DNA from 2 places in the Pseudoalteromonas sp. 31A1 genome. Region 2 is predicted to be linked to the other one. Evidence: predicted binding sites of a transcription regulator. Region 2 holds the regulator's gene; the other holds the start of a gene.

Region 1 (15,251 bases), on a different contig from region 2:
CGATACGAAAAAACTAAAACAGAAAATACCACCGAAAAATAAAACTAAAAAAGGGTTAACGCAAGTTAACCCTTTTGGGTTGTGTAGGAAGGCACTTTTAGCTAAACATGTTTTTCACATCTTTTAGCATGTCGTTGTACTCATCACTTGTGAATAGCTGCATAGACGGTATAACGCCTTTGTCTATATACGTTTGCAGCGCTGCTGACTTATCAGAAACCTGTAATGTTCCCTCTAAAATAGCGCCTACTCGAATAAAGTCTACGTAACTAACTTTATCAGGTTTGTAACTTGGATCTGCCCAGCTTAGAGCTACATCAACAAACTCTTTAGGAAATTCCCACGCTTGCATAATCGACGAGCCAATTTTCCCACTCAGCTTTTGAATTGCGTGCGCTAAAAAGCTTGGGTTGGCAAACACTTCAGGGTGGCGCTCAGCTTCTGTTAAAATTGGTAATACACCAATATTGTAAACAAGCGCAGCTAATGTAATTGAATCACGATTTAATGAAGTGTGTTTATTGTTTTTTAAGTAAAACTCCATGAGTGTTATTGAATGGCTAGCAACGGTTAATGTTTTTTGCCAAGCCTTGCCCATGTAGCCTTTAATTAGCTCATTGTTTGATACAAATAATTGCTCCATAGCCATAGCCGTTGCAATATTTTTAATTTGGCGCAACCCAATGCGAGTCACTGCTTGTTGTAAATTAGATACTTTTACAGAACGTCCCATAATCGCACTATTAGCTACTTTTATCATACGAGCTGAAAGCGCTGGGTCTTGTGAGATTACATCTGACATTTGCATTAAATTCACATCAGGGTTATCTGCAGCTTGGCGAACCTTAATCGCTACTTCAGGTAGCGTTGGTAAAACCAACGTATCGTTATTTATTCTATCGACTAGAATCGTTAATAAAGCGTTTTCTGTAGACATAAAGCTGCCGTCCTTTTGTGTTCAGCCTGTAAAGTAACTGCAAACTCAGGCAGTTAATTTTCGTATTAGTAATATAATTAGTATTGTCTAACTTACCGATAAAGTTAAGAAAGTTATAGAAGTTTATTTTTATTTATAATGCTTTATCGCTCATGCTTGCCTTACAACGCCAAATACTTGCTATTTACTATTTAGTTTTGCTTTAATGCACTCACAATAAGGAAGCGTTTGTACATATTTAGTCTTTTAACTAAAGCAGTACAAATTATTAAACTTACTTTTTAACAGGCAATATAATGATCTTAAATAAAATTAGCCAAGCAATTATGCTCTCTGGTGTCGTTTTTCTTAGTGCATGTTCTGAACAAGCGCCGTCTTCTACCGACAACACAGCCACAGAGCTTGCTCAAAAAAGCAGTGCACAATCAGGCCCTGAGCTTATTAATGCAAATAACCAACGTTTAGATATTTACACCGACTTTAGCTTACAAAGTGATTTATCGCACTTAAGCGATAACCAACGAGCAATGGTTGCAAAGCTTATTGATGCTTCAAAAATAATGGACGAGTTATTTTGGAAACAATCTTTTGGCGAAAATAAAGACGCTTTTTTAGCAAAACTAAACGACGACAAAGTACGTAAATTTGCCGATATTAACTACGGTCCATGGGATCGTTTAAATGGCGATGAAGCGTTTTTATCCAGCTATAAAGAAAAACCTCTTGGCGCACAGTTTTACCCTGCCGATATAACCAAAGAAGAGTTAAACAATGCAGATGTTGAAGACAAAACAGGCCTTTACTCTGTAATTAAGCGTGATGAGCAAGGTAAGCTTTACAGCGTGCCATATTCAAAAGAATACGCTAATGAGCTTGCAAAAGCCGCTGACCTTTTACGTCAAGCTAGCAAACTTGCTGACGATAAAGAGTTTGCTAACTATCTAAACTTGCGTGCTGATGCTCTACAAAAAGATGACTTCCAAGTATCTGACTTTGCTTGGATGGATATGAAAAACAACCCAGTAGATGTGGTTATTGGTCCAATTGAGACCTATGAAGATCAATTATTTGGTTACCGCGCAGCTTATGAATCTTACGTGCTTATTAAGGATTTAAAATGGAGCGAACGCTTAGCTAAATTTGCCGCATTTTTACCTGAGCTTCAAAAAGGTTTACCTGTTGATGCTAAGTACAAGCAAGAAGTACCAGGCTCTGACGCCGATCTAAATGCCTATGATGTTGTTTACTACGCAGGGCATTCAAACGCTGGCAGCAAAACAATTGCAATTAACTTACCAAACGATGAGCAAGTACAGTTAGAAAAAGGGACTCGTCGCCTGCAACTTAAAAATGCAATGCGCGCCAAGTTTGATAAAATTTTAGTGCCAATTTCAGAGCAGTTAATTGTACCTGAGCAGCGTAAACACATTACTTTTGATGCCTTTTTTGCCAACACTATGTTCCATGAAGTAGCGCATGGTTTAGGTATTAAAAATACAATCACTGGTAAAGGAACTGTTCGTCAATCATTACAAGAGCACGCGAGTGCGCTTGAAGAAGGCAAAGCCGATATTTTAGGTTTGTACATGGTTGAGCAATTGCTTAAAAAAGGCGAGATCACTGAAGGTACACTTGAAGATTACTACACGACGTTTATGGCTGGCATATTCCGCTCAGTACGTTTTGGTGCATCAAGTGCGCATGGTCAAGCGAATATGATCCGCTTTAACTTTTTTGCACAAGAAGGCGCGTTTTCTAAAAATGAAGCGGGCTTATATAGTATAAACATGGAAAAAATGAGCACTGCTATTGCTGACCTATCTCGCTTAATTTTAACCTTACAAGGTGATGGCGATTACGAAAAAGTAGATCAACTAATCGCAACTCATGGTGATATTAAAGAAGAACTTGCTAAAGACTTAGAAAAACTAAGCAAAGCAAATATCCCTGTAGATGTAACATTTAAACAGGGTAAAGAAGTACTAGGGCTTAAATAAGTATAGTTAAACTTAGCTAAACCCTAAAAAAGCGTTGCAGCTTAAAACTGCAGCGCTTTTTTTAACTCTGTAATTTGTACATCTGTATACGGCACAACTGGATACTTACCCCAAATTGGCGCAGGCCATGCAGCATCAGTAGTAAAGCGTGCAATATGGTGAATATGTAATTGCGGCACCATATTACCCAAAGCCGCTATGTTTAACTTATCAGGGCTAAACACATCCATTAATAATTTACTTAGCTTGGCTGACTCTTTTAAATACACAATTTGATCATCCTCAGATAAATCAATTATCTCTTTTAAGTTAGCCTGCCTAGGCACTAATACAAACCACGGATATTGGCTGTCGTTCAATAAAAGTACTTTACACAGTGGCCAATCGGCAAGCTCTATACAGTCACGTTTAAGTTCTGGCGCTAGTTTAAATTCAGGGTTAGTCATTGTTATTTCCTACTTTGTCTTTAATAATCGCCACTTTATAGCATTTAGTTGCAGTTGCACACGCTTGGCTTTACCATCAAAGCAATATTTATAATAAGCTAAGGCAACCTTGTGCTAAAAAAAATAAAACACCTCTCACTAGCCCTCCCATTAATGGTTGGCGCTATTAGTGTTCAAGCAAAACCTTTATCGTTGGAGCGTATTTTTGACGATCCGAGCCTTTCAGGTAAATCACCTGTACAACTTAAATTTTCGCCTGACGGCAGCCGTGTAACTTATTTACAAGGCAAAAGCGATGACTACAACCGCTACGATTTATGGGAATACAATCTAAAAGATAACACCAACCGTGTGCTAGTTGATTCGGCAAAGTTATTTTCAGGCCCAGAAAACCTATCTGATGAAGAAAAAGCACGCCGCGAACGCCAACGTATTTTTGGTAAAGGCATATTAGAATACAAATGGTCTAAAGACGGTAAGGCACTTTTATTCCCACTTAACGGCGACCTTTACTATTACGATTTAGCCTCTGCTAAAAGTAAAAAACTAACCGACACTGAAACATTTGAAACCGACGCACGCTTTTCACCTAAAGGTAACTACGTATCATTTATTCGAGAGCAAAATCTTTATGCTTTAGAGCTTGATTCAGGTAAAGAGATTCAGCTTAGTAAAGATGGCGGTGGCGTAATTAAAAACGGTATGGCCGAGTTTGTTGCTCAAGAAGAAATGAGCCGCATGACGGGTTATTGGTGGTCAGGGGATGAAACTAAAATTGCCTATACCCGTGTTGACGAAACACCAGTAAAAGAAGCTATCCGTAACGAAATTTACGCTGATGAAGTTAAGTTATTTAACCAACGCTACCCGTTTACAGGTACCGACAACGTTAAAATTCAACTGGGTGTTGTTAAACTTAACGATCAAAAAGTAAATTGGATTGATTTAGGTAAAGATGAAGACATTTATATAGCGCGTGCTAAATGGCTGAAAGACGGCAATACATTGTCGTACCAATGGCAAAATCGCTCGCAACATAAATTAGAGCTGCGTTTTTATAACAGCGAAACTAAAGCACAAAAAGTAGCACTAACCGAAAACAGCGATACATGGATTAACCTACATTTTGACCTTGAGTTTTTAAAAGACAAAAAGCACTTTGTATGGGCATCTGAGCGCGACGGTTTTAAACACTTATATCTGTATCGCACAAACGGTCAACTTGTTCGCCAAATTACTTCTGGCGATTGGGCTGTTGATAGCTTAAAAGGCATTGATGAGAAAAAAGGCATTGTTTACTTTGCTGGTCGTAAAGACACTCCTCTTGAGAGCCATTTATACAGTGCGCCTTTATTTAAAAAAGGCGATGCCAAACGTATCACCGAAAAAGGTCAGTACCATAATGTTGTGCTAGCAAAAGACAGCAAAACCTTTATCGATAATAGCTCATCTGATAACACACCAAATTCAGCAGCGCTTCGCAAAATAAACGGCGAATTTATTACATGGCTTGAAGAAAATAAGCTTGATAGTAACCATCCGCTTACCCCTTATTTAAGCGATTTAACAAAACCAGAATACGGCACAATTAAAGCCGAAGATGGTCAAGTTATGCATTACCGTTTATTTAAGCCAAGTAACGTAACCGATGGCAAAAAGCATCCTGTTATTGTTAATGTGTACGGCGGCCCGCATGCTCAGCGAGTAACGAATAGCTGGCGCAGTAAAAACTTGTACTTTCAGTACATGGCACAACAAGGTTACGTAATTTTTCAACTAGATAACCGTGGTTCGTACAACCGTGGTAAAAAGTTTGAAGATGCTATTTATAAAAACCTAGGCGTGGTTGAAGTTGCCGATCAAATTAAAGGCGTAGAGTTTTTACGTACGCTTGATTACGTAGATCCACAACGCATCGGTGTTTATGGCCACAGCTACGGCGGCTACATGGCGCTTATGACTATGTTTAAAGCAGGCGATTACTTTCAAGCCGGTGTATCGGGCGCTCCAGTAACTGATTGGGCTCTATACGATACGCATTACACAGAGCGTTATTTAGGTCATCCTGATACAAATGCTAAAGGTTATGAGGACAGCGCAGTATTTCCATATGCAGATGGCTTAAAAGGCCCATTAATGATTTATCATGGAATGGCTGACGACAACGTATTGTTTACGCATTCAACTAAATTGTTTAAACAACTACAAGATAACGAAAAACAGTTTGAAATGATGACCTACCCAGGCTCTAAGCACAGCCTACGTGGTAAACAAGTGCAAACACACTTACATCAAACAATTACAAACTTCTTTAATCGTCATTTTGACGTTAAATAAGCAAGTAAAGTAATAACAGACTAAAGGCTGATTGATAAATCAGCCTTTTTTTTGCATTAATGGGCGTTAAGCCTAGATTAAACTCTTTTTTTAGCTACGCTTATTCTATGCGCTAAAGCGCACACTTTTTGAGGATAAATGTATGCCTAGTCTACGTAGTTTTAGTATATTCCAACGTTTCTCGCTGCTCATAGCTATTGTCGTATTTGGGCTTATAGCGCTTAGTGTAGCCAGCCTAACTCACCAATATAGCTCTCTTAAAAACGAGCAGTACCTTAAAACACAAAATGTAGTAGAAACTGCGTACAGTATAATCGAGCACTTTTATGACCTTGAGCAAAATAATACTCTCACTCAACAACAAGCTCAATCGCAAGCACTTAATGCAATAAGAGCTCTGCGCTACGACAAAACCAATTACTTTTGGATTAACAATTACCAGCCAAAAATGGTTATGCATCCTATAAAACCTGCGCTTGAAGGAAAAGATTTAACCAATAATAAAGACCCTGACGGCAAAGCATTGTTTGTTGATATGGTTAATATAGTTAAACGCTCTGGCGAAGGATTTATTCCTTATAAATGGCCAAAACCAGGTAAAGAAAAACCAGTTGAAAAAATCGCATTTGTTAAAGGTTTTAATCAATGGCAATGGATTATTGGCTCAGGTGTTTATCTTGATTCAATTGACGAAGCATTTAGCGAGCAACGTAATCTAATAGTCGTCAGTGCAACAATTATGATTATTGCTGTTATTTTACTTAGCTACTTTATAGGCAAGAGCATTTTAATACCTACTCGTTTAGCAGCCGATATGATGAAAGATATTTCACAAGGTGAAGGCGATTTAACTCGTACATTAAATGAATCCGGTAACGATGAAATATCTGAACTATCACACTCATTTAATTTATTTGTTTTAAAAATGCGAGAGTCTCTTGTTCATGTATCACAAAGTGCAAACGATGTAAGCGAACATGCGCATACAGTTGATGATTCAAGTAGAACAAGCCACTCGTTTATTGAGCTTCAAAACGATAGCTCAACCCAAGTTGCAGCTGCCATGGAGCAAATGACTCACCAAATACATGATGTAAGCCGTAACGCCGAAGCCGCAGAGCAAGCAGCTAAAGATGCAGCACAAAACGCATCAACGGGTAAAAATGTGGTTGCGCAAACAATTACAGCAATAGAAACACTCTCAAGCAACATAGAAACAGTCAGTCGTGTAACAGAAGATCTAGCCAACGAGAGCCATAATATAGGCTCTGTACTTGATGTAATAAGAAGCATCTCGGAGCAAACAAACTTACTGGCATTAAATGCTGCCATTGAGGCTGCTCGCGCAGGAGAGCATGGCCGAGGATTTGCTGTTGTTGCAGATGAAGTAAGAACACTGGCCAGTCGTACAGGCCAAAGTACCGACGAAATTCAAACCATGATCACTAAACTTCAAGAAGGTGCAAAAGCAGCAGTAGAAGCAGTTAAATCAAGCCAAGCACTTTCAGTTTCTACCGTAGATCAGGCGTCATCAGCCAATACTTCACTTAATGAAATAGAACGACTTGTTTCAATTATTACCGAAATGAACAGCCAAATAGCTCGCGCCACAGAGCAACAAACTCAAGCTGCCGACGAGGTTAATTTGCGTATTAATGAGCTATCTCAATCAACTGAGCAATCATTAAATAATACTAAACAGCTTACCGATGCCAGTGATAATCTTAAACAAAGTAGCCAAGAGCTTTCAAGCGTAGTTAATCGTTTTAAATTAGATTAACCCTAACCCATATAATTATCATAAAATGCAAAAGCCCTTAATTAACAGGGCTTTTTTATTGCATATAAGTTTTTAGCTTACAAACAGTAACGTGCAAACAAGCTCGTTACTGATGCAGCCGCTGGCTTGCCATGCTGCCAATCACCGCCTTCAACACCGCTTCCTGCAATGTCCATATGCACATAAGGCAAAGGTTGTGCAGAGTCGTTACCGTGTTTATCAAGCCCACCAACAATAGCCATAAACGCCATAGGGAACTGATGTCCACGAGCAGTAACTGCAGATGCCGCATTATTACTAGAGAGTACATCGTCTGCTAGCGTGCGTGGTTTAATAAAGTCGTAATCTTCACGGCGAGAGCGCGATACTTCTGCGCCATCGGCCCACAAATCTCCAAGGTCAGCTATTTGACGTGAAACACCAGCGCTACGAGCTGGACCGTTTTCAACATACGCACCGTAAGGACCCATTGCACGTGCCGCGTGACCCGTTAATGTAGCAACAGTAAACAACGTTGGGTTTATTTCGCCTTTAGCTAAATCTTTCATTTCGCTAAGCAGGTCGCCCATTGCTAAGCGCCCTTCTGCATCGGTATTACCAATGCGTACACGGATACCTTCGCGGCTAGTAATAATTTCATCTGGCACAAAACAATCCGAGCCAATAGAGTTACGAACAACAGCCAAGTACGATACTACTTTAACGCCTTTAGGCTGATAATCCGCAACGGCTTTCATAAAGCCCGCAACAGAAGCTGCGCCACCTTTATCGCGACTCATGCCTGCCATATGGCCACCTACTTTTAAATCTGCACCGCCTGTATCGTATACAAGACCCTTACCTACAAACATAAGTGTACGAGTAATTTCGCCCTCTGGTACATATTCAAGCTTAACAACACGTGGGTGATGGCGCTCAACTGCATACGATGCACGAGCAACAGTGCTTAGCATTGGGTAGTTTTTATCAATAGCTGCAATATCATCAATTACGTCAACTGCAATGCTTGAGCCTTTAAATAAATCAACGCAGTAATCAGCAAAACGTGGTGGAGCCATACGCTCAGGTTCGGTGCCACACAAGTCACGCGCGGCATATTGGCCTGCAGCAATTGCATTAACAGCTTTGATTGTTTGCTCGCTTGCGCCAACTAAACCAATTTGAGTAATAGGTTCAATACTTTCACCGTGATATTCACGCGCTTCTAATGGCTGCCATAAGGCTTGGCAAGCGCCTAAATAAGCAACTTCTAAAGCATGCTGATAACGGCTATCGCCATTTAAATTTGGTAAAAATAATGCAGGGTTAACACTACCCGACGCTTTTGCTTCGTTAATTGCTAATTTAGCAGCATCAAAATAACGGCGAACATCGTCGTAATCTCTATTTAACGGACCCGTTGGCGCAAGTACAACGCGTTTGTTTTCAATCACTAATAAAGTAACTTGTTTACCAATACGAGAATCAACTTTTGCTTGGTCTAAAATAGCATCACGTAATGAGTTATTTGGTAATAGAGAAAAGTCATCACTAATAATAATAAGCGCATCATGAGATGTGTATTCAAGGCTTGCACTAACCGCTTGAGGGTATGCCATAAATAAAGTCCTGTTAGAAAACATAAGCCCCTATTATCGTCGATTTAAATATTGAAGACCAGCAAGGTGCGATGAGCTAATTATACAACTTGCCAATAAATGGCAACTTGGGGTTACAGGCTTTACAGCTTAATCGAGAATACTCAGTTGGAAGTTTTGTTCTGGCTCGCTTTTAATGCCAACGCCTATGCCAAGTAATCTTACAGGTTGTTGTAGCCCTCGTTGATAGGCCTTAGTAAGGAGTTGAATAAATATTTCTGTGTTTAGCTCGTGGTATGCCTGATCGGCTGAGGTCACTACAAAATTTGCAAACTTCACTTTAACACTCAGCTTATTAATACGGTTTTGTAATTGCTGTTTATTAAGTCTTAAAACTAATTCGTCTAACAATTTTGGCAGCTCATCTAAGCACTCTTGCAAACTTGTTTTATTGTATTCGTAGGTATGCTCAACACTCAGCGACTTTCTGATGCGATCTGTTGATACTTTACCAACATATTCACCTGCACATTTTTGATAAAGCGACACACCAAAATTACCCACATGTTGCTGCATCCAGTTAACGCCTTTTTCACGTACATCCTTGCCGGTATATAAGCCTTTTAAATTTAGCTTTTCGAGCGTTACTTTACCCACCCCCGGAATTTTCCCCAGCGGTAATTGCGCTAAAAAGTCATCGACCTCATGAGGCAAAACGACAAATTGACCATTCGGTTTTTTTTCGTCGCTGGCTATTTTGGCAATAAATTTAATCGGTGCAATGCCTGCTGATGCAGTGAGCCCGGTGGCATTGTAAATATCTGCTCTTATTTGCTGTGCAATAAGTGTGGCACTGCCTTTACAAGCGGTGCTGTCTGTTACATCTAGGTAGGCTTCGTCTAAAGAAAGAGGTTCAACTAAATCTGTGTAGCGGCTAAATACTTCACGTATTTGATTTGAAGCTTCTTTGTATACAGCCATGCGCCCAGGAACAATAACTAAATCGGGGCATAATTGTTTAGCATGATAGTTCGACATAGCCGATCGCACGCCATATTCTCTCGCTATATAGTTAGCGGTTGAGAGCACGCCTCGTCGGCTATTGCCTCCAATAGCAAGCGGTACACATGCAAGTTTTGGATTATCTCGCATTTCTACTGCTGCATAAAAGCAATCCATGTCTATGTGAATAAACTTCTTCATCACCACAACAATAACTGGTTATTTATACAGTCATTATTATAGAATCAAATGTGATAAGCAAGCCTAGGGCCTGTTTATCTTTCGAGGTTAAATTTGCAGCAGTATGTTTGGTATTTAGGCAAGGCAGAGCCTATGTAGTGTGGTTATTCCCCATAAATAGGCGATAACGTAGCACAAATGCCAAACATACGCTGCCCGAAAGGTTCTGCCTAGGGGCAATTTACTCTTTGTTGCTCGGTTTTTACTTAGCCCACTAGGTCACAAACCTCGCGCCGCGATTAAATAGCCCCTAGATTGAACAAATTTTAATCCTGAAAGGTCAACAGGCCCTAGTTAACTATTAAAAAAAGCGCTTATTACCTTCTTGCTCTTTATAACCGCGCAACCAAAACATAACCTCGAAAAAAAACCCTGCTAACATCAAAATAATAGCGCCTGATTCGTTACCCATTGCGTAACAGGTAAAAGAGGCTATAAAAACCAAACAAGCTAAGGACCAATTAATTATGTTCTGCATATTTCTACCTCTGTGTGTTTTTGTGTTTGTCTGTGTAATTTAACTGTAGACCTAAAATTAAATAGGTACAATCATCTTATAAAAAAACATGCCATTAATTACCTTGAGCTCGTAACCCCATGTTGATAATCTAAGTACTTTAAAATTAAGGGCCAATAAATAATGCAAACGTTTAAAGATCAGCACCCTATCCATACCGACATCACCGTAGCGTGGGCTGATATGGATGCACTACAACACGTAAATAATGTAGTGTATTTACGTTACTTTGAAATAGCCCGAATCGACTTCTTAAATAAAATAAATCTGTTCGATACAATAAGCCCTAATGGCGTGGGCCCGGTAATAAGCGAAAATAACATTCGTTATAAACGCCCAGTTACATTCCCAGATACGCTTACAGTCGGTGTTACTATTTCTGATATAAAAACAGACCGGTTTGTTATGAATTACACCGTATTTAGTCACGCACAAAACGCTATAACAACCACAGGCACTTCAAAAGTGGTTATGTTTGATTTTGAAACAGGCCAAAAAGCCCTCATTGCAGAGCCTCTTTTATCGGCGTTAGTTAGCTACTCTCAAGACGAGCAATAAGGAATTCTCATGCAATACAGCCCACTTGGCAGCAGTGGTATTAACGTTTCAAGAGTATGTTTAGGCAGTATGACTTGGGGTAAACAAAATACTCAAAGCGATGCTGATGAACAAATAGCCTATGCGCTAGAGCAAGGCGTAAACTTTATTGATACAGCCGAAATGTATGCAGTACCGCCCTCTCCAGAGACCTATGGTAAAACTGAGGAAATTATTGGCGATTGGCTATCGCGTAATCAGCAAAAGCGCAGCGATGTGGTACTTGCTACAAAAATTGCAGGCAATGGATTATCGTGGGTACGTGATGGTGGCAATATTACGCGCCAAACGGTAATAGAAGCCGTAGACGATTCACTTAAGCGCCTTAAAACCGACTACATTGATATATATCAGCTGCATTGGCCAAACCGCTCTACCCCGCACTTTGGCAGACAATGGCCCGGCACTCTTAAATTTACCGACGTAAATACACAAGAGCAGCAAGCTAGTATGCTTGATATTCTAGAGGGCCTTAATGAATGTGTTAAAGCAGGTAAAATTAAGCACTGCGGTTTATCTGACGATACGCCATGGGGTATAAGCCAGTTTTTAAGTTTGGCCAAAGAGCATAACTTACCGCGTATGGTATCTATTCAAAATGAGTTTAGCCTAGCGCACGCTAAAGATTGGCCGTATTTAATAGAACAATGTGTACACGAAGATATTGCCTACTTACCGTGGTCGCCCTTAGCAGCCGGTTTATTAACGGGTAAATACCTAAACGGTGCTCGTCCTGAAGGATCTCGTTGGACCTTCATGCAGCGCAACGGTATTTTTAGAGATACACCCAATGCAGAGCAAGCCACTAAGCAGTATGTTGAGCTGGCTCATGCAAACAATATTACTCCAGCACAACTAGCACTCGCATGGTGTAACCAAGTAGATGGCGTAACCTCTTCAATTATTGGTGCAACAAGCATAGCCCAATTAAAAGAAGATATTGATGCATTTAACATCACGTTAAACGACGAAATTCTTAGTGAGATTAACACTATATTTAAAAACTATCCTATGCCTTACTAAGCATATACCAGTTAAAAGCAGCCTTGAACAAGGCTGCTTTTAACTAAAATATTTGACCCTACTACAACCAACACTATACTTTTATTAAGTTTTCTTAATTCAACGAACACTTATCAATGCTGAAAAACGGATACTATGCATTTTGCTTATTAATTGTATTTAACGCGCATGCTGTTGAACAAAAATTACAGCCTCTAGAAGAAATTATTTGGCTGCAAAGTTACACGCCCCCTTTTCATATAGCTAAAAGCGAAAGTGCACCACAAGGCGGTATTTGCGACAACCTAACCGAGCAACTCATTAGAACCATAACAGATGTAAAACATACCCGCTTAATTGTCCCTCAGCAGCGTATAAATAAATATTTAAGTGAAGGAAAAAGCGTATGCTTCCCGTGTGTTATTTATAAAAAACATAATAACCAACTACTTAACTACTCAAATCCAACAACGGTATATCCCCCATTTTCAATTATCACGACTAAAGAGCTAAAGCCCAAATTAGAAGAAAAGCACGGCTCGCCTATTCACCTTATTAATTTATTAACCGACCCGCAATACGTATACGGCCAAGCGGCTGCACGTAAATTTACAACTAAAATTAATACAATTATTGAAAACACAAAACAAGATAAAGAATCGTCGTTAAGTTGGAGTAGCGAAAATGAAAGTCAGGCTGTTATAGCACGCTTGAGTCATGGCTTTTTAGACTACTCAATTGATTACCCGTTTATGGCCGATTACTTTAATAAACAAGGGGAATATACGAATATAGAGAGTGTACCAATTGCAGAAAATGACATTCAATTTATACGAGGAGCAATAGGTTGTGCGGCTAACGCACCTAATAATTTTGCACAGCAAGCGCTTAAAAAAATTAACCGCGCACTAAAAAACAATGTACTACAATCGCCTGAGTATCAACAAAGTCAGCATAATTGGCTTAAAACTACCTTTGCCGACTTTGATCAACACTACCAACAGCAAGTTATTAATTTTTACTTACTTGCCACTGATGCTCAAGCAAGCACTGATCATTAGCATAAAGTGCCACAGCAAAAATACTTTTAGCTGTTACCTCGCCTACGCCCGACGGTGTGCCTGTCATTACTACATCACCATCTTCTAAGCTCATAAATTCACTAATTTCTTGTAAAATTGAGTCCGGATTATGCAGCATAAAATGAGTATCGCCTTGCTGAACTACTTTATTATTAATTTTAAGTTCAAAGGTAAAGTGCTTCATTGCATCAGTTAGCGCTACAAAATCAGTTAAAATTACAGAGCCGTCGAACGCTTTAGCGCGCTCCCATGGAAGCCCTTTATTTTTTAATTTACTTTGCACAGTACGCTTAGTTAAATCAAGGCCGAGTCCAACACCTACAAATTTTTTATTTTTAACTACAAAACATAGCTCGGTTTCATAATGCAACGTATCGCCGTTGTGAGCTGCAAATAACGTGTTAGTAATTGCGCTATTTGGTTTGTTAAATAAAACCATTTGATCTGGCGTTTCGTTATTTAGCTCTGCAATGTGTGCTGTATAATTACGGCCAACACACACTACTTTGGATGGTGTTAATTTCTCAGATACTAACTTTATTGAATGCATATAATAACATCTCAGTTATGAGCTAATAAGCGTTTCAAGCAAGCTCAAATTAATAGGTTTAAGTAAAACTCGGTCAATATTTAAATCTTTTATTTCTCTTGGGTCTGGCTCTGCGCCACTTACAATCACCAAGCGTAGCTCTGGATATCGCTCATTAATTTGCTGGCCTAAATCAATGCCACGCCCATCGGGTAAATGCATATCTAACAATACTTTATTAAATTGCTGGTCGTGATTAAGTATTTGCATACATTGTGCGCAGCTAGACGCAATGACGGTTTCAACGCCTAAACTTTCTAAAAGTAGCTGTGTAATTTGCGCTGCATCGTGATCGTCTTCAACAAGTAAAAAGCGCTGCTTTTTCTCGGTTAAGCCCTTACTACAATTTATATCTTTAGCTTGCGGTGCATGCTCTGGCGCTACCAAATAATCTTGCAAACATTGATACAAAGCAGTGCTATCAACCGGTTTTGGTATTACATCATTAAAGCCAAGCGCAGCAAGTTCTTCATGTATTCCTTTCATAGTAGCAGCAGTGAGCGCAATTATTGGGCCTTTGTAGCCCATTTTTCTAAGCTCTATGGTAGCTTCCTTGCCGCCCATTACAGGCATATGAATATCAATAAAAATAATATCATAAGGCGATTTATACGCATCTGCTATGCGTACTTTTTCAAGTGCTTGCTGGCCATGTTCAGCGTAGTCTACTCGCGCGCCACAGGTACTGATCATATGACCAACTAGCATGCGTAAGTCGCGCAAGTCATCAACAACCAATACTCTTCCGTGTACTTTACAAGGAGCCAGTTTACTTTGTAGTTGCGGCGCACTGCTAAAGTTAAGTACTTGGCGCTCTACTTCACTAATATCACCTGGGTAAACCGAAATAGTAAACGTAGAGCCTTTACCAACTTCAGAGTGCAAACTAATATCACCGTGCATACGCGCTAACAACTCAGCACATATTGCTAAGCCTAAGCCTGCACCACCTACAGAGCGCGATTCTACATCAGCTATTTGCTCAAACGGTTTAAATATCAGTTCTTGTTTTTCAGGGGCTATACCCATTCCTGAATCTTTAATACTAAAAAACAGCATTTCGGTGTCATCAACCCACTGCGTCCACGCATTAACAACAATTTCGCCTTTATCGGTAAACTTAACCGCATTATTTATTAAATTTATTA
Region 2 (15,251 bases):
CCCATACAATAAAGCTCAATAGTGCTATGGAGGATGTGGCGTATACCATTGAGGCATAGCCAAAAAGTTTTTTACGAGAAAAGGTAGGTACTATTGTAGATATAATGCCAAAGGCAGGAAGAATCATTATGTATACTTCGGGATGACCAAAAAACCAAAAAATGTGTTGGAACATCACCGGGTCGCCACCGCCTGCGGCATCAAAAAAGCTGGTCGCAAAATACTTATCGGTAAGTACCATAGTGACAGCTCCTGCAAGCACTGGCATTACCGCTATTAATAAAAAGGCAGTAATTAACCACGTCCATACAAATAAGGGCAACTTCATCCATGTCATGCCTGGGGCACGTAAGTTCACTATGGTTACAATCACATTGATTGCGCCCATTATTGAACTAATCCCCATAATATGTACGGCAAATACAAACAATGCAGTATTATCATTACTGTATGTTGTAGACAGTGGTGCATAAAAAGTCCAACCAAATGCAGGACCCCCACCAGGCATAAATAACGATGCCAATAGGATTAAAAACGCAAACGGTAAAATCCAAAAGCTCCAGTTATTCATTCTTGGCAATGCCATATCTGGCGCGCCAATCATGAGTGGTATCATCCAGTTAGCAAGGCCTGTAAAGGCCGGCATAACCGCACCAAACACCATAATTAAACCATGCACTGTGGTCATTTGATTAAAAAAGTGAGGATCGACCAACTGTAAACCTGGTTGAAATAATTCAGCTCTGATCACCATGGCCATTCCACCACCAATTAAGAACATGGTCAGCGAAAAAATTAAATATAAACTACCTATATCTTTATGATTAGTTGTGTAAAGCCAGCGTTTAAAACCTTTAGCTGGGTGATGAGCATGATGAGCTTCATTGGCGTTAGATTGTTCTACTATGCTACTCATTAGTTCGCCTCCACTTTGGCATCAAGTGCTGCCTGTATTTGACTCGGTTGAATAACATCACCCGTATCATTACCCCACGCATTACGTTTATAAGTAATAACCGCTGCTAATTGCTTTATAGATAACTGTTTGGCAAATGCTTGCATTGCCGTACCGGGTCGCCCATGGATAACTACATCAATGTGATCTTTTATATCGCCAAGCACTATAGGGCTGCCTTTAAGTGCAGGAAATACACCCGGTAACCCCATGCCAGTAGGCTGATGACATGCAGCACAATTGGCCATATATACTTGTTCGCCTAAAGTCATTAATTCTTCTTTTGGGAGGGTTTTATCAAGTAATGCGGCATCTGCTAATGCTGCTTTTTGTTTAGCTTGCTTTGCATCTGCAAGCCACGTTTTAAAATCAGCCTCAGATTTAGCGACCACCACAACGGGCATAAAGCCATGATCTTTACCACACAACTCAGCACATTGGCCTCGGTAAGTACCTTCTTCGTTTATGTTCGTCCATGTTTCGTTTATAAAGCCGGGATTCGCATCTTTTTTAACTGCAAAATCAGGTACCCACCAAGAGTGAATAACATCGTCAGAAGTCATTAAAAATCGTACTTTTTGATTTATTGGCAGTACGAGAGGTTTATCAACCTCAAGTAAGTAGTTAGGATTTTTATCTGCAAGATTCGCTATTTCATCTTGCGGGGTAGATAAAATAGAGTAGAACTCTACATCTTCACCCATATATTCATAATGCCATTTCCATTGCGAGCCTGTAATTTTAATAGTGAGATCAGCTTTGCTGGCATCTTCCATTGCAATTAGGGTTTTAGTGGCTGGTACTGCCATAGCAATTAAAATAACAAACGGGATTGCAGTCCAAAGTATTTCTACTTTAGTGCTTTCGTGAAATTGGGCAGGTACAGCCCCTTTAGATTTACGGTGATGAATAAGTGCCCAAAACATAATTGCGAACACTATCACCCCAATCACACAACATATTATAAATATGGTCATGTGCAGCTGATATACATTATTGCTTATATCGGTTACGCCTTTGCGCATATTGTATTGGCTGTTAGCCAAAACTGGGTGCGAAAAAACACATAATATAAGCCACAAGGTAGAGGTCAGTTTACCCATGTGACGGCTCCTTTGATGCTATTGCGAATGCAAAGCGAAGAGGCATACGGCTTAAACGCCAATTCGTTATTTTTATTTTTTTAGTCAATCTCATTTAATATTGATTGGTTTTGCTGCGCCAACAACGGGTTTGTGTATATTGTGTGTTCTCAAAACTAAAAAGCTGTGAGTTATTATTAGCTCAGCACATTAATAATTAGCTAAAAAATGAACAACAAGCAAGTTTTAGTATAAAAAACAATCAGGTGATATTGAGTAATTAATAAAAAATCAGTAACCAACTAGGTAACAGGAAGTTCAAAAGATGAGCAAAACAAAGGGGTTTAACGCATTCGGAGGGGGAAAATATAAGTGCAAAAAAGTTTACAGCTTAAATTGTCAGTGAGCTATTTATGCCCTATTTTTAGTGCGAATTTAAAACAGAAAATGCGTACTAATTAGTACGCATTTATAAAACTGCTTGTTTAAAAGCTATTTTTAAAGTCACATCCAATCAGCGTTTCTTATAACGCCAACGGCTAAGCCTTCAATATTAAAAGACTCATTCTCAAGATCTACTTCAATAGATTCAAAATCGTCGTTTTCAGCATGAAGTAATACTTTACGACCCGCTTTCTCAAGACGTTTTACAGTTACGTCTTCGTCTAGGCGGGCAACAACAACTTGCCCGTTTTCAGCGGTTTGAGTACGATGTACAGCAAGTAAATCACCATCCATAATACCAATATCTTTCATGCTCATACCGTTAACGCGTAGTAAAAAATCTGCAGCCGGTTTAAACATTAATGGATCGATTTTGCAGTGACTTTCAACGTGCTCTTGCGCCAAAATAGGTGAACCAGCAGCAACACGCCCTATAAGCGGTAAACCTAATTGTTCTGGCTCTTCTTCTTCAATTAACTGAATACCACGGCTTGCACCTGGTTTCATTTTAATTGCGCCTTTTTTAGCAAGTGCTTTTAAATGTTCTTCAGCAGCATTGGCACTTTTAAAACCTAATGTTTGCGCTATTTCAGCACGTGTAGGAGGCATACCAGTGTCTTTAATAAAAACTTTAATTAGTTCGAGTATTTGAGCTTGGCGGTTCGTTAATGGTCGCATACAACTGGTTTTCCATACAGTACATTTAACTGTGAGTATATACAGTTAAATAAAAATCGCAAATTTAAATTAAGCCTTAAAATAGCCAAAGTAATTTCACTTGTGTACATTTTAGGGATATAACTAACGCTAGGTTTATAAATGATTAAAAAAGCAAAGGAGTCATTATGAGTATTTGGTACCAGCCCATCACTTTAGAGCTGTGCAAGCAGTTAGAACAAGGCATTGATGGCCAAGGAACATTAATGAAAACCATGGGAATAGAAGTCACTGAAATTGGTGATGATTACTTAGTAGCCACTATGCCGGCAATTCCTGAGCATCATAACCCAATGGGAATGGTTCACGGCGGTGCTAACGTTGTACTTGCCGAAACAGTTGCCAGCTATGCAGCTAACTTTGTTGTCGATTTTACAAAATTTTACTGCGTGGGGCAGGAAATTAGCGCAAGTCATTTAAAAGCATCTCGCAACGGCACTTTAACAGCAACGGCAAGAGCGTTTCATATTGGCAAACGTAGTTCAGTGTGGGAAATAAAAATTACAAATAGCCGCAATGAGCTGTGCTGCGTATCAAAAATGACCGCAGCAGTCGTAGAGCGAAGATAGTTACTTTTCGATTGGGTAAATTGTAATTTCCATACCCGCACCAATCGCAGATATACGTAGTAATGTATCTGCATCTAAGGCTTGATTAAAGCACTTAGGGGAAGTGCCTGATTCAAAACCAATATCAAACGTTCTACGTGAACAGCTTAACCATTGCTTTAGCGCGTTACGCGAACACGATTCAATAAGCTCACATATATGGTTTATTGCTTTGTCAGGCGTGTTTACTACACCTGTTGCTTCAATACGCGCTAATTGACGGTATTCGTCTTTGTCATAATGTAAAATCGTCGCGACTTTTTTCAAGTCTGCCACTAGCAAACTAATATCTTGCTTTGATTCAAGCTCAAGATCTACATTTAAAAATTGAATTTCCGACATCGTTTCGTATTTATCCTCTAATAATTTCATTGCAAACTTTAACGCAGTTTTACCGTTATACCAAATCAACTATGCTCTATTAACCACTTTATATAGATATTTCGCAGCTTTTAAGTATTTTTTAGCGTTTAAAGCTAGCTGGATATCAAACACTCAGCTCAATTAAACAAATAAGTCATGTTAGCAATTTAAGTGTAATTTTTTTTATTTTTAAATGATTACAGTAAGCTATAGTTTAAACTGCGACAAAATGTCGCAGTAACTAATCCCATTAATGTAATAAACTAGCCTCTAAAAATAATAAGACTAAAACATGAATAAAAAAATATTTAAGTATGCTCGCAAGTTACATAAATGGCTCGGTTATTTGCTCACATTACAAATTTTAGCTTGGCTATTAGGCGGTTTAGTCATGAGCGCTATTCCTCTTGATAAAGTTCATGGGGAGCATCTTGCAACACGTACTCTTAATAACCCATTTACGCAGGCTGATTATGTTGCCTCCCTTAACGATATTGCATCTCAGGTGGTTAATCCAACACAAATAATTTTTGAGAACTTTTTAACCACACCTATAATTACAGTAATAAATAAAGATGAACAGCAAAGCTTTAACGGTATAACAGGCCGGCCTTTTGAGCCGCCAACTAAAATACAAATTACCGCAAATGCTAAAGCACACTTACTTATTGATGCTCAAGTGACAAGCGCTGTACTGCTAAAGCAAGGTATGCGAGAAGTTGGATATAAAACCAATGTTTGGCAGGTACAATTTGACGACACATTTAACACAACACTGTATTTGTCAGAAAATAACGGCAGAGTTATCACCGTTTGCAGCACACTATGGCGAATTTTCGACTTTTTTTGGATGTTACATATTATGGATTACGATGAGCGAGAGGACTTTAATAATCCGCTGCTTATTAGTTTTGCAGCAACCAGCGTACTTTTTTGCCTAAGTGGAATATTACTACTTATGCAAAACATACGACTAAAACGATTTATCCGAATTAAAAGTAAGAATAAATCAAAGTAGTCATATTGGTTTTTAAGAACTAGCGCACTCTCACCAAAGAGTAAATAAGCCCTAGGAAGTACCCAAGGGCAGATTTTATTCCAAGTGTTTAAATCGACTCAAATGTCGCTTTAACATTTCGTTTTCGAAAATCAACTCATCACGCTCATCCAGCAATTGTAAAACTAAAGCTATTGCCGACCAATCTAACGAAAAGTCATGTTGAATACGGGCCGCTTTTTTAACTAAGGTCACTGCAGATACCGTAAATTGCCACTGCGTAACATGCTTCCCCTCAATTGGAACCGCAATATTGTGCTCAACTAGCTCATATAAAATTGCTTCGCTAATATCACTACTCAAACATAGCTCTTTGCTAGTAAGTAAATCATCTTTTTGTGTCACGATAATTTGCATTATGGCTTGCTCCAGTTATTACGGGGATCAAAGTGAGCTTTTTCGGCTAATTCTTCCCAAAGTTTTTTACTGGTATCATCAACAGATGTTGGATTAACAATTTTAAGCACAGCAAATAAATCACCTTTGGCTTTTTTACTCATTAATCCCTTACCTTTAATACGCAAGCGTTGACCAGACTGACTATTAGATGGAATAGTTAATTGGATTTTGCCTGCCAACGTAGGTAAATTTATTTTTGTACCAAGAGCCGCTTCCCATGGTGCAAGAGGGACGACTATATTTAGGTTATGACCTTCAACATCAAATAATGGGTGGGGCACTAAACTAATTTGTAAGTACAAATCGCCATTTTGCCCGTTCGCTGACCCTAATCCGCCTTGCCCTTTTAGTCGAATTCGTTCGCCATTTACTGAACCTGCGGGAATTTTCACTTTAAGTGATTTTTTAATTTCAGAGACACGACCACTACTATCTCGCTGCGGTAACATAAACTCAACAGGCTTAACGGTATCAACTAAAGTCTCTTCAAGAAAAATCGGGAACTCTATTTCCACATCTTGTCCTTTTTGCGCGCGAGCGGCGTTACTTCTGCCCTGCCCGGAACGATTGAATCCACCGGCGCCGCCAAACATTGAATTAACAAAATCAGAAAACTCTTGATCGGTTTGAGGATCGCTTTGCTGATAATTACTTTGCGATGAAGCATTGTTACCACCATAATTACCTTGCTGTTGACGAGCACGATTTTGTTGATGACGACGTAACTCGTCGTATTTAGTGCGTTCTTCTTTGTTATGAATGACTTCGTAAGCTTCTGCTATTTCTTTAAACTTATCTTCTGCTTGAAGCTCTTTGCTTACATCTGGGTGATATTTTCTGGCTAACTTTTTATAAGCTACTTTAACCGCTTTATCGTCTGCATCAGGCGATATTCCAAGCACTGCATAATAATCAACAAATTTCATTTGCAATCCAAATCCCCATATTGAGTAAGCTTTAAGCATACTCCTTAACGTATAATCTTGTGTGGTTAAAATACGATAAATAGTAAGAAATAAATGAATAGTGAAAATAACTTTGAATAAAAAATTAATCGGACACTTTTTAGTAATATAAGTGCAGGCCTTAAGTTAACTTTATCTTTTATCTTCAAGGCTTTAAACTGCCTGTTCCTGTAGTTCACATTTGTGATGGATATGACTCGATTTATTCTGGCCTTACTGGCTTGTTGTGTGTGTTTTTCGGTATCTGCCGAACAATTTACCCGTTTTTCAACGGCTAAAAGACATTTAATTAAAACCCTCCCTGACAACGCCAAAAGTATTTACTGCGGTTGTGATATTAAAAAAGAAGGCAAAAAACTCATTCCTGATCCTTCTAACTGTGGTTACATTCCTCGAAATACACTTACCCGCTCAGGCAAAGTAAATGTACGAGCACTACGTATTGAATGGGAACATATTGTTCCGGCGTGGGAATTTGGTCATCAGCTACAATGTTGGCAAGATGGCGGACGTAAAAACTGCCGTAAAGTAAGTGCTAAATTTAGAAAAATGGAAGCTGATATAAATAACTTAGCGCCAGCTATTGGCGAAATTAATGCCGATCGCTCTAATTATCGTTTTGGCATGCTTAGCGAAAACGCCACACAGTATGGTCGCTGCGAAGTAAAAGTAAACTTTAAGCAACGTGTAGTTGAACCGCCTGTCTATGCACGTAAACGTATAGCCGACACTTACGCTTACATGCAGAAAACATACGGTTTAAAAATCTCTGATAAACAGCAAAAGTTATTTAATGCGTGGAAAAAGCAAGCATTTGCAGATACAAGTAGTGCGAGCAAGCTCTAAGCTTTAACACTCATTTACATAAATCAAAGTTATAAATGTTGAATAAACGAGCGAGTGTTGTAATATTTTAAACAACTTATTTACAGAAAGTCCTTAACTATGTTTAAAAATAATAAAACCTCGCTTGCCATTTTTGCAGCACTTTCGGGCTTTGCTTTAACGGGTTGTGGCGGCGGAGGCGGTATCGACTCTGCTCCTGTAGTTACAACACCTGTTAGTAGCAGCCCAACATGGACAGCGGCGGTATTTGAGCCCTCTAACGATTTAAAAAACTTTTGCGAAACCCCTCGTACGGGTAACGATCCCTTTAATAACAACAACCCCTACCCAGATCAAACGGGTTCTGCCCTTTATGAAAAGCTCTGGCTTCGCTCTTGGAGCGACGAAACCTACCTTTGGTATGATGAGATTGCCGATAACGACCCTGAAAGCTTTACAACAGTAGCCGATTACTTCGCTCAATTAAAAACAGAGCAGCTTACCGACTCAGGGGCAAAAAAAGATAACTTTCATTTTTCAGAACCTACTGAAGATTACTTTCAAGAAGCGCAATCGGGCGTTACTTCTGGTTACGGTATAAATTGGGCGTTTATTGGCGATACAGCCGACCGTATTTTACGCGTCGCTTATCTTGAAGATGATTCACCTGCAAGCCAAATAGGCTTTCAACGTGGTGATACTGTACTTTCAGTTGACGGTGTTAGCATTAATACCAATACAGAGTCGGGTGTAGATACGCTTAACGAAGGTTTATTTAGTCCTACTAACGGCGACTCACATACTATTGTTGTACGCAGTAACGATGGCGCCGAAAAAACATTTAATGTAACCGCTGGTAATATTGAACAAACACCTGTTCAAAATGTTAAAACGATTACAACCGCAAATGGTTCAAGCGTGGGTTACATGCAATTTAATAGCCATATAAGCATTGCCCAAGAAGGACTTATTGATGCGGTAAATAAGTTTAAAACCGATGGTATTGATGAGCTTGTAATCGACTTTAGATATAACGGTGGTGGTTTATTAGCACTGTCGGCACAATTAGCTTATATGGTTGCCGGTAATGCCAACGTTAACAACCGCTTTTATTATCAAACTCAACAAAACGATAAACAACCTGTTGATTCGCCTTTTCCATTTATTGATGAAGAAATAGATTACTCTACTTTTTTTAGCACAGGTGAAAACCTACCTGATTTAAACCTATCAAAGGTTTATGTATTAAGCACATCAGGCACCTGTTCGGCATCAGAAGCTTTTATTAATGGTTTAAAAGGTATAGACGCAGAAGTTATTTTAATTGGCGACACAACCTGCGGTAAGCCCTATGGCTTTACCCCAACTCATAACTGCGCAACAACCTATTACACTATTCAGTTTAGTGGCGTAAATAGCAAAGGATTTGGCGAATACGCTGCGGGTTTTACACCAACCCCTACTCCACAATTTGATGCTGATGTTCAAGGTTGTGAAATTGAGGACGACTTTGATCATCAGTTAGGTGACAGTGACGAGGCCGTTTTAGCCACCGCATTATTTCATGTTGAAAATGGCAGTTGTCCAGTTAGAACGGCTGCTGCAAAAGCAGAACCAGCTAATTTTTCAAGCTCTCGTGAATCTCTCATTCCTTTAAATATGCCGGTACAATTTACCCAGCGTAATATGGACTTAACTTGGCCAACGCTGGGTGAGGAAAGGTAATGGCTAAATTATTACTCCCATTAGCCACCTTGCTCGCTTTAGGCGGATGCCAAAGTGTAGATAGTGAGCCTGCTAAACCCGCTATATTAACGAGCGTTAATCCCAGCGTTATTACAACACTACAACAGGCAATTCAACAAGCTAAGGGAGGCACATTAGTAACACTTGCCGATTCGGTATTTACTAAACGTAGCGAACTGCTAATTGATCATGCAATGAGTAAAGGGTCTGATGGCAGAGTAATTATGGGCGCGCATAATATAAAATCTGAGAAGTTTATTTTGCAACTACGTAATAACCAATGCGAGCTTTACTATCCTAAAAAAGAGCTTACTACAGTACTTGAAGGTGTTACCTGTAAAGAGTTATAAGGCACTTTATTAATGTTTATAAATTAATAAAAAAGGCGCGCAGCATATCGCTGCGCGCCTTTTTCTATTTTAAAGCGTTATTACAAGTCTTGATGCGGACCAAACACTTCATAATGAATCTGCTCGTTTTTAACACCTAATTCAAGTAACTGGTTTTTTATAAATGCCATAAAACCGGCAGGACCACATAAGTAAAAGTCACCATTACTCAATGGTAGCTGTGCTTGTACTGCGTTTAGGTTCATTAACCCAGTAAAGTCAGCGCCCTCTGTCGCTTGGTTAAACCACGTCATTGTTTGTAAACGGTTATAAACTGCATTTAACTCATTTAAATATTTTGAAAACGAATGCTGCTGAGTATTTTCGCAGGCATGTAAATACATAATCTCTTGATTAGAGTTGTCACTTAATAACGTTTCAAGCATAGCCAGCATTGGCGTTTGCCCAACACCTGCTGAAATGAGTACCGCTGGGTTTGTGTTATTGCGTAAAAAGAAGTCTCCTGCCGGCGGGTATAACTCAACAATAGTGCCTTGCTCTAATGAGTGTAAATAATTAGACACCATGCCAGGCTTTGGCTGTAGCTCTTTTTTAACACTAATACGGTAGTTTTTAGCGTTACTTTTTTGCGAAATAGAATACTGGCGAATTTCTTCATATTCAGCGCCCTCTGGCTTAACTTTAATACCTAAATACTGCCCTGGTTTATGTGTAATAACAGCTTCGCCATCAACTGGCGTAAGTGTAAAGCTCGTTACTAGTTCTGATTCAGCCTGTTTGTTGGTTATTTCAAATTGGCGAGTTCCCGCCCAACCACCGTGTTTATTTTTACTGTGCTCATACAAAGCAGCTTCTTCGGTTATACAAATATCAGCAAGTACGCCGTAAGCTTCGCGCCAAGCGTATTCAACATCGGGAGTAAATTGCTCAGGAATAAGCTCTTTTAAAGTACCAATTAAATGCGCACCTACAATAGGATAATGCTCAGGTAAAATATTCAAGCTTGTATGCTTATGATTAATACGTGTTAGCGCTTCTTTTAATACGGCTAAATTATCAATATTTTGTGCATACGCAGCCAATGCATTAAAAAGTGCAAATTGCTGACGACCTGTATCTTGATTCGCCATATTAAAAATATTTTTAAGCTCAGGATTATGGCTAAATAAACGCTTATAAAAATGATCGGTAACAACCGTACCCGCCTGCGCTAATAACGGAACTGTGCTTTTTACAATCTCAATGGTTTTATCAGATAACATATGTGTTTCCTATGGATGAACTAACCACGACGCCCATCAACACGACGCCGCGTTAATATAGGTGTGCAGTGAATTAAAAATAATGAAAAAGCCACTAACCACAGCAAAGCACTTATTTGCCAAGCAAGGTGAGGCCCAATAATAAAAGGGAGTAATGAACGAGTAATAGCGGCCACAAGCAAAAACGCAAAAGCAACAGCCATGTAATGAGGAATAGCGAGTGTCCGCCCTGTATGACCATGTGATACACGCGTCATCATTGCTAAAATCATCATACCTATTGTGCCAATAGTGATTAAGTGCAGCGCATCTTTAAATTGTATTGCACTGCTATAAAAGCTAAATGCAACCATCATTAACCCTACGCCTAACGCTAAGTAGGAAAAATGTAAAGACCATAACAACGGCACTCTCAATACCTTGCTATCCCACCAAAAACCTGCCCTGACCAGGTGAAGCGCAGCAACAGTTGCAACAACTAACGCAGGATTAATCGTGTTCAAAAACAACTTGTTGATGAAAAATAAAGTGATAGCCAAAATAGATAAATACATCACCGCTTTATCTATTTTAGGAGTGCGAACTTGTGCGGTTAAACCTAGACCTTTAGCGGTAAAAAATGGTAAAACGCGACCCGCAACAATGCCAACTAGTAAAGTAATGACCAGTACTGCGGTATCAACCACACCAAGTGCAAGCTGCATGTTTTTCTGTAAAATGAGTATTAAATACAATACATTGAGCCCACAAAGCACAGCCAAAATAGCTAAAAACGGATAGTTACTTTTGCTATTGGCTTTTAATAACATATTAGCCAACGCGGCTATGGCGCCTAACCACCAAATAACTTGTAATGTAAGTGCAGCATATAAATTAAAATGAGTAATATCAGGCAATATCACAAAAAAAGCTAAGCGCGCTGCAAGCCATATAAACGTAAGCCACATAAGGGCTTTGCCACTTATGCTCGGCACGCCTGTCCATGTTTGTGCAGCGGTAAGTAAAAAGCCAACAGCTACAACTCCTGCAAAGCCAAACAGCATTTCGTGCGCGTGCCATAATGTCGCAGGTATCGATAAGTGCCAACTTGCATGGCCTGTTAAAATAAGTAGCCAATACCCCACCGACAAAAATGCCAATAAGCCACCGCCTAAAAAGAAAGGTCTAAAAGCGAGCATCCATAATGGCCATTGAGATACTTGATGAATAGCAACGCGTGCTGGCATTGGCTCAGTTAAGTTTATAGGGCGCATTATCGTACCTCCTGCCCTAAACCATGTTGTGCAACACAGCGCAGTACGTAACTTACTTTTAAAATAGCAGCAATAACAATAGTGCCAATATGAGCTGATACTTGCACCGCCATGGAAAAGTACTCAGCAAACGGGTAGCTAATTAAAGTACTTGCCGTAATACACACTAAACTCACAGCCAATGCAGTATTGGCAGCAAATAATACTGTTTCGTATAGTGAACTAAACTGTGTTTGATTATTTAAATTATTCAGCATTAGTGTGTTCATAGCGATCTCTGTAACTAACTACGTTACTTAGCTATTACACATACTGTGCCAACAAATTTAATTAATTAAATTCAATAAGTTAAATTAAACCACTTTACAGTATGAGTCTTTATGACCTACTATAAATTAACTCATAAGAACACAAACAGGTCATTTTGACATGAACCAGCAATTCAACCTTACCCAAGTTGCTCTAGAGCTTGCTCAAAGTACACTACACGAGCATAGCTTTGATCAATTACTAGCAACGGTTGAGCGGGTGATTCCTAGTGATGCAAGTGCGTTATTAGTGCTTCAGGGTGAGCAATTAAAACCACTGGCAATTAAAGGATTAATGTCCGACAGTCTTGGCAGGCGATTTAAGATAGTAGAACACCCTCGTCTAGAAGCTATTTGCAAAAGCACACTCGCGCTACAATTTGCGCACGACTGCCCACTACCCGATCCATACGACGGATTGCTATTAGCTAAAACCGGCGACATACCGGTACATGCATGTTTAGGTTTACCTCTTTATGATAAAAACGCGCTACTTGGCGTACTTACGTTTGATAGCCTTAACGCCAATGCATTTAACAGCATAAGCGCTGATACACTCAATACTTTACAAACACTGTGTAGTGCGCACTTTAAAACAGCTTTAGAGCTTGCCCATTACAAACAGCATGCACAGCACTCAAGTGCATTAGTGCAAGAACTAAATCGTGAAGCGTTAACACGAGATGGCGGTGAAATTATTGGTCAAAGTCCGCTAATGCAAACACTTAAAAACGAAATTAAACTCGTTGCAGCATCTAACTTTAGCGTGCTTATATTAGGTGAAACAGGAGTAGGGAAAGAGCTTGTAGCGCGTAATATTCACTTAAATTCAGCTCGAAAAGATCAACCGCTTATTCACTTAAATTGTGCATCGCTTCCTGAGAACCTTGCTGAAAGTGAATTTTTTGGTCATGCGAAAGGGGCTTTTACAGGCGCACAAAATTCGCGCCAAGGTAAATTTCAATTAGCTGATGGCGGCACGTTATTTTTAGATGAAATAGGCGAACTGCCCCTGACCATGCAAAGTAAACTATTACGAGTGCTACAAAGTGGCGAAATACAAACGGTAGGAGAAGACACGCCAAAGTACGTAGATGTACGCGTAGTTGCCGCAACCAACAGAAATTTAAAAGAAGAAGTAGCTCAAGGTCGCTTTAGAGCCGATTTATACCATCGCCTCAGTGTCTACCCTATTACTGTGCCACCACTTAGTAAACGCGAGCACGACATAACACTCTTAGCTGGTTATTTTATTGAGCAAACAGCCCGTAAATTAGGGATAAAACAATTAAAACTAAGCCCTGAAGCGCAAGTACTGCTTAATCAGTACAACTGGCCAGGTAACGTTCGCGAGCTTGAACATGTTATTAGTCGCAGCGCCCTAAAAGCAAAACAAAGCCAATGGCAAAATCCAATAATAACCATTACAAGCGAGCACTGTGATTTAACCCCAAGTGCGCCACAAAACTCTCTAGTAGCAAGCCAAAGTACAACCAACACCTTAATCAACCAACCTTTAAAGCAAGCTGTAGAATCATTGCAATACAACGTAATTACCGAGCAATTAAAGAAGCATAACTACAACTGGTCAGCAGCAGCAAGAGTACTTGAATTAGATAGAGCTAACTTAGTACGCTTGGCTAAACGCCTAGGCATAGAAGTAAAAAAAACACTATAATCATTTAAAACACAGCTAAAATGCTGCTAAAACTATTGATTAGCAGCTAACTTACTAAAGTGTGTTTTTAACAACCCTGCAAAAGCTTGTACTTTAGCAGTGCGATGTACTAGGTGATGCGTGACTAACCATACATCGGTAGGCCAGCTTAACTCACTGTGTAATATAGGTACTAAATCAGAATATTGCGCCGCTACGTCATGCTGTAATCCGCCAATGCCTAGCCCTTTAATTATTGCACGAGTCGCTTCTGCGGTTTCAGATACTCGCAGCTTAATTTGCGATGCAGGAATATGTTCATCAGCCCATGCAAAATAAGGCACGCGGGCATTAAAACCCGCCACACCCGATACAAAATTATGTTGTTGTAAATCACTTAATAATTTAGGCATCCCGTACTTATTAATGTAACGTTTATTAGCGTATAAACCCGATGATAACTGCGCTAAATGCTGAGCAATATAATCGCCTTCATCAGGCCTTGGGCCTGCACGAACTGCAATATGTGCTTGTCCGTGATCGAGCCTTAACCTTTTTTGTTCTAAAATAACTTCTAACTGCACTTGCGGATGTAATGCCTGAAATTGCTCACATACATCACCAAGTACATCCATAAAGCCACTTACCGTCGTTAGCAATAAACTCCCTCTAAGGGTGCTATCGGCTGCTGCTATATCGTTATGTAACTGCTCTAAGGAGCTATGGATAGTTTGTGCTGTTTCAAATAACTTGGTGCCAATTTCAGTAACCTTGTAACCACGAGCATGGCGATGAAAAAGGCGTGCATTTAAGTTTTTTTCAAGATTATTAATTCGCCTAAGTACTGTGCTGTGGTGCACATTAAGCTCTTCTGCTGCTGCCGTTAACGTGCCTAATCGTGCTACTTCAAACGCTACTTTAACGTCTTGCCAATCTTCAAATTTTATCGCCATTCTGCTTACCTTATACTTATGTGCATTTACGCACACAAGTGTTGCGTTTATTGGGGTTTTCTACAAGTAAAATTTTGCTACATTAGCGTTGTAAGTTTAAACACTAAAAGGTCACTAGCATGTCAGCACCAAAAATTATCGCCCTAGCAGGAAGTCTTCGACAAGAAAGCTTTAATCAAAAAATTATTAATGAGGCAGCACGTTTTGCTCTACAAACAGGTGCTGAAGTAGAAGTAATAAAACTAAACGAATTAAACATCCCACTATTTAACGAAGATATTGAAGCGCAAGGTACCCCAAGCGATGT

The links. Region 2 encodes LexA, which represses DNA repair genes until DNA is damaged. Its sites were predicted from a motif close to TACTGTATNNNNATACAGTA; they were not measured.
Region 1: the regulator LexA is predicted to act here: its motif matches at 10,290-10,309, upstream of dinB (DNA polymerase IV).

What each region holds. Positions count from the first base shown of each region.
Region 1 covers NZ_WTKY01000003.1:180,849-196,099, forward strand. The annotation lists gene GQR52_RS04675 (amidohydrolase) at 1-42, shown strand, start outside; gene GQR52_RS04680 (HDOD domain-containing protein) at 98-937, opposite strand; gene GQR52_RS04685 (Zn-dependent hydrolase) at 1,234-2,934, shown strand; gene GQR52_RS04690 (HIT family protein) at 2,976-3,380, opposite strand; gene GQR52_RS04695 (S9 family peptidase) at 3,492-5,717, shown strand; gene GQR52_RS04700 (methyl-accepting chemotaxis protein) at 5,860-7,497, shown strand; gene GQR52_RS04705 (leucyl aminopeptidase family protein) at 7,575-9,095, opposite strand; gene dinB (DNA polymerase IV) at 9,225-10,277, opposite strand; gene GQR52_RS04715 (thioesterase family protein) at 10,957-11,391, shown strand; gene GQR52_RS04720 (aldo/keto reductase) at 11,401-12,453, shown strand; gene GQR52_RS04725 (ABC transporter substrate-binding protein) at 12,570-13,493, shown strand; gene GQR52_RS04730 (fumarylacetoacetate hydrolase family protein) at 13,444-14,064, opposite strand; gene GQR52_RS04735 (hybrid sensor histidine kinase/response regulator) at 14,080-15,251, opposite strand, start outside.
Region 2 covers NZ_WTKY01000019.1:2,572-17,822, reverse strand. The annotation lists gene ctaD (cytochrome c oxidase subunit I) at 1-916, opposite strand, end outside; gene coxB (cytochrome c oxidase subunit II) at 916-2,058, opposite strand; gene lexA (transcriptional repressor LexA) at 2,542-3,159, opposite strand; gene GQR52_RS15880 (PaaI family thioesterase) at 3,327-3,767, shown strand; gene GQR52_RS15875 (hypothetical protein) at 3,768-4,148, opposite strand; gene GQR52_RS15870 (hypothetical protein) at 4,462-5,187, shown strand; gene GQR52_RS15865 (chaperone modulator CbpM) at 5,263-5,583, opposite strand; gene GQR52_RS15860 (DnaJ C-terminal domain-containing protein) at 5,583-6,551, opposite strand; gene GQR52_RS15855 (endonuclease) at 6,783-7,436, shown strand; gene GQR52_RS15850 (S41 family peptidase) at 7,536-9,140, shown strand; gene GQR52_RS15845 (hypothetical protein) at 9,140-9,511, shown strand; gene hmpA (NO-inducible flavohemoprotein) at 9,592-10,773, opposite strand; gene GQR52_RS15835 (NnrS family protein) at 10,794-12,026, opposite strand; gene GQR52_RS15830 (hypothetical protein) at 12,026-12,295, opposite strand; gene norR (nitric oxide reductase transcriptional regulator NorR) at 12,456-14,012, shown strand; gene GQR52_RS15820 (LysR family transcriptional regulator) at 14,045-14,944, opposite strand; gene GQR52_RS15815 (NAD(P)H-dependent oxidoreductase) at 15,064-15,251, shown strand, end outside.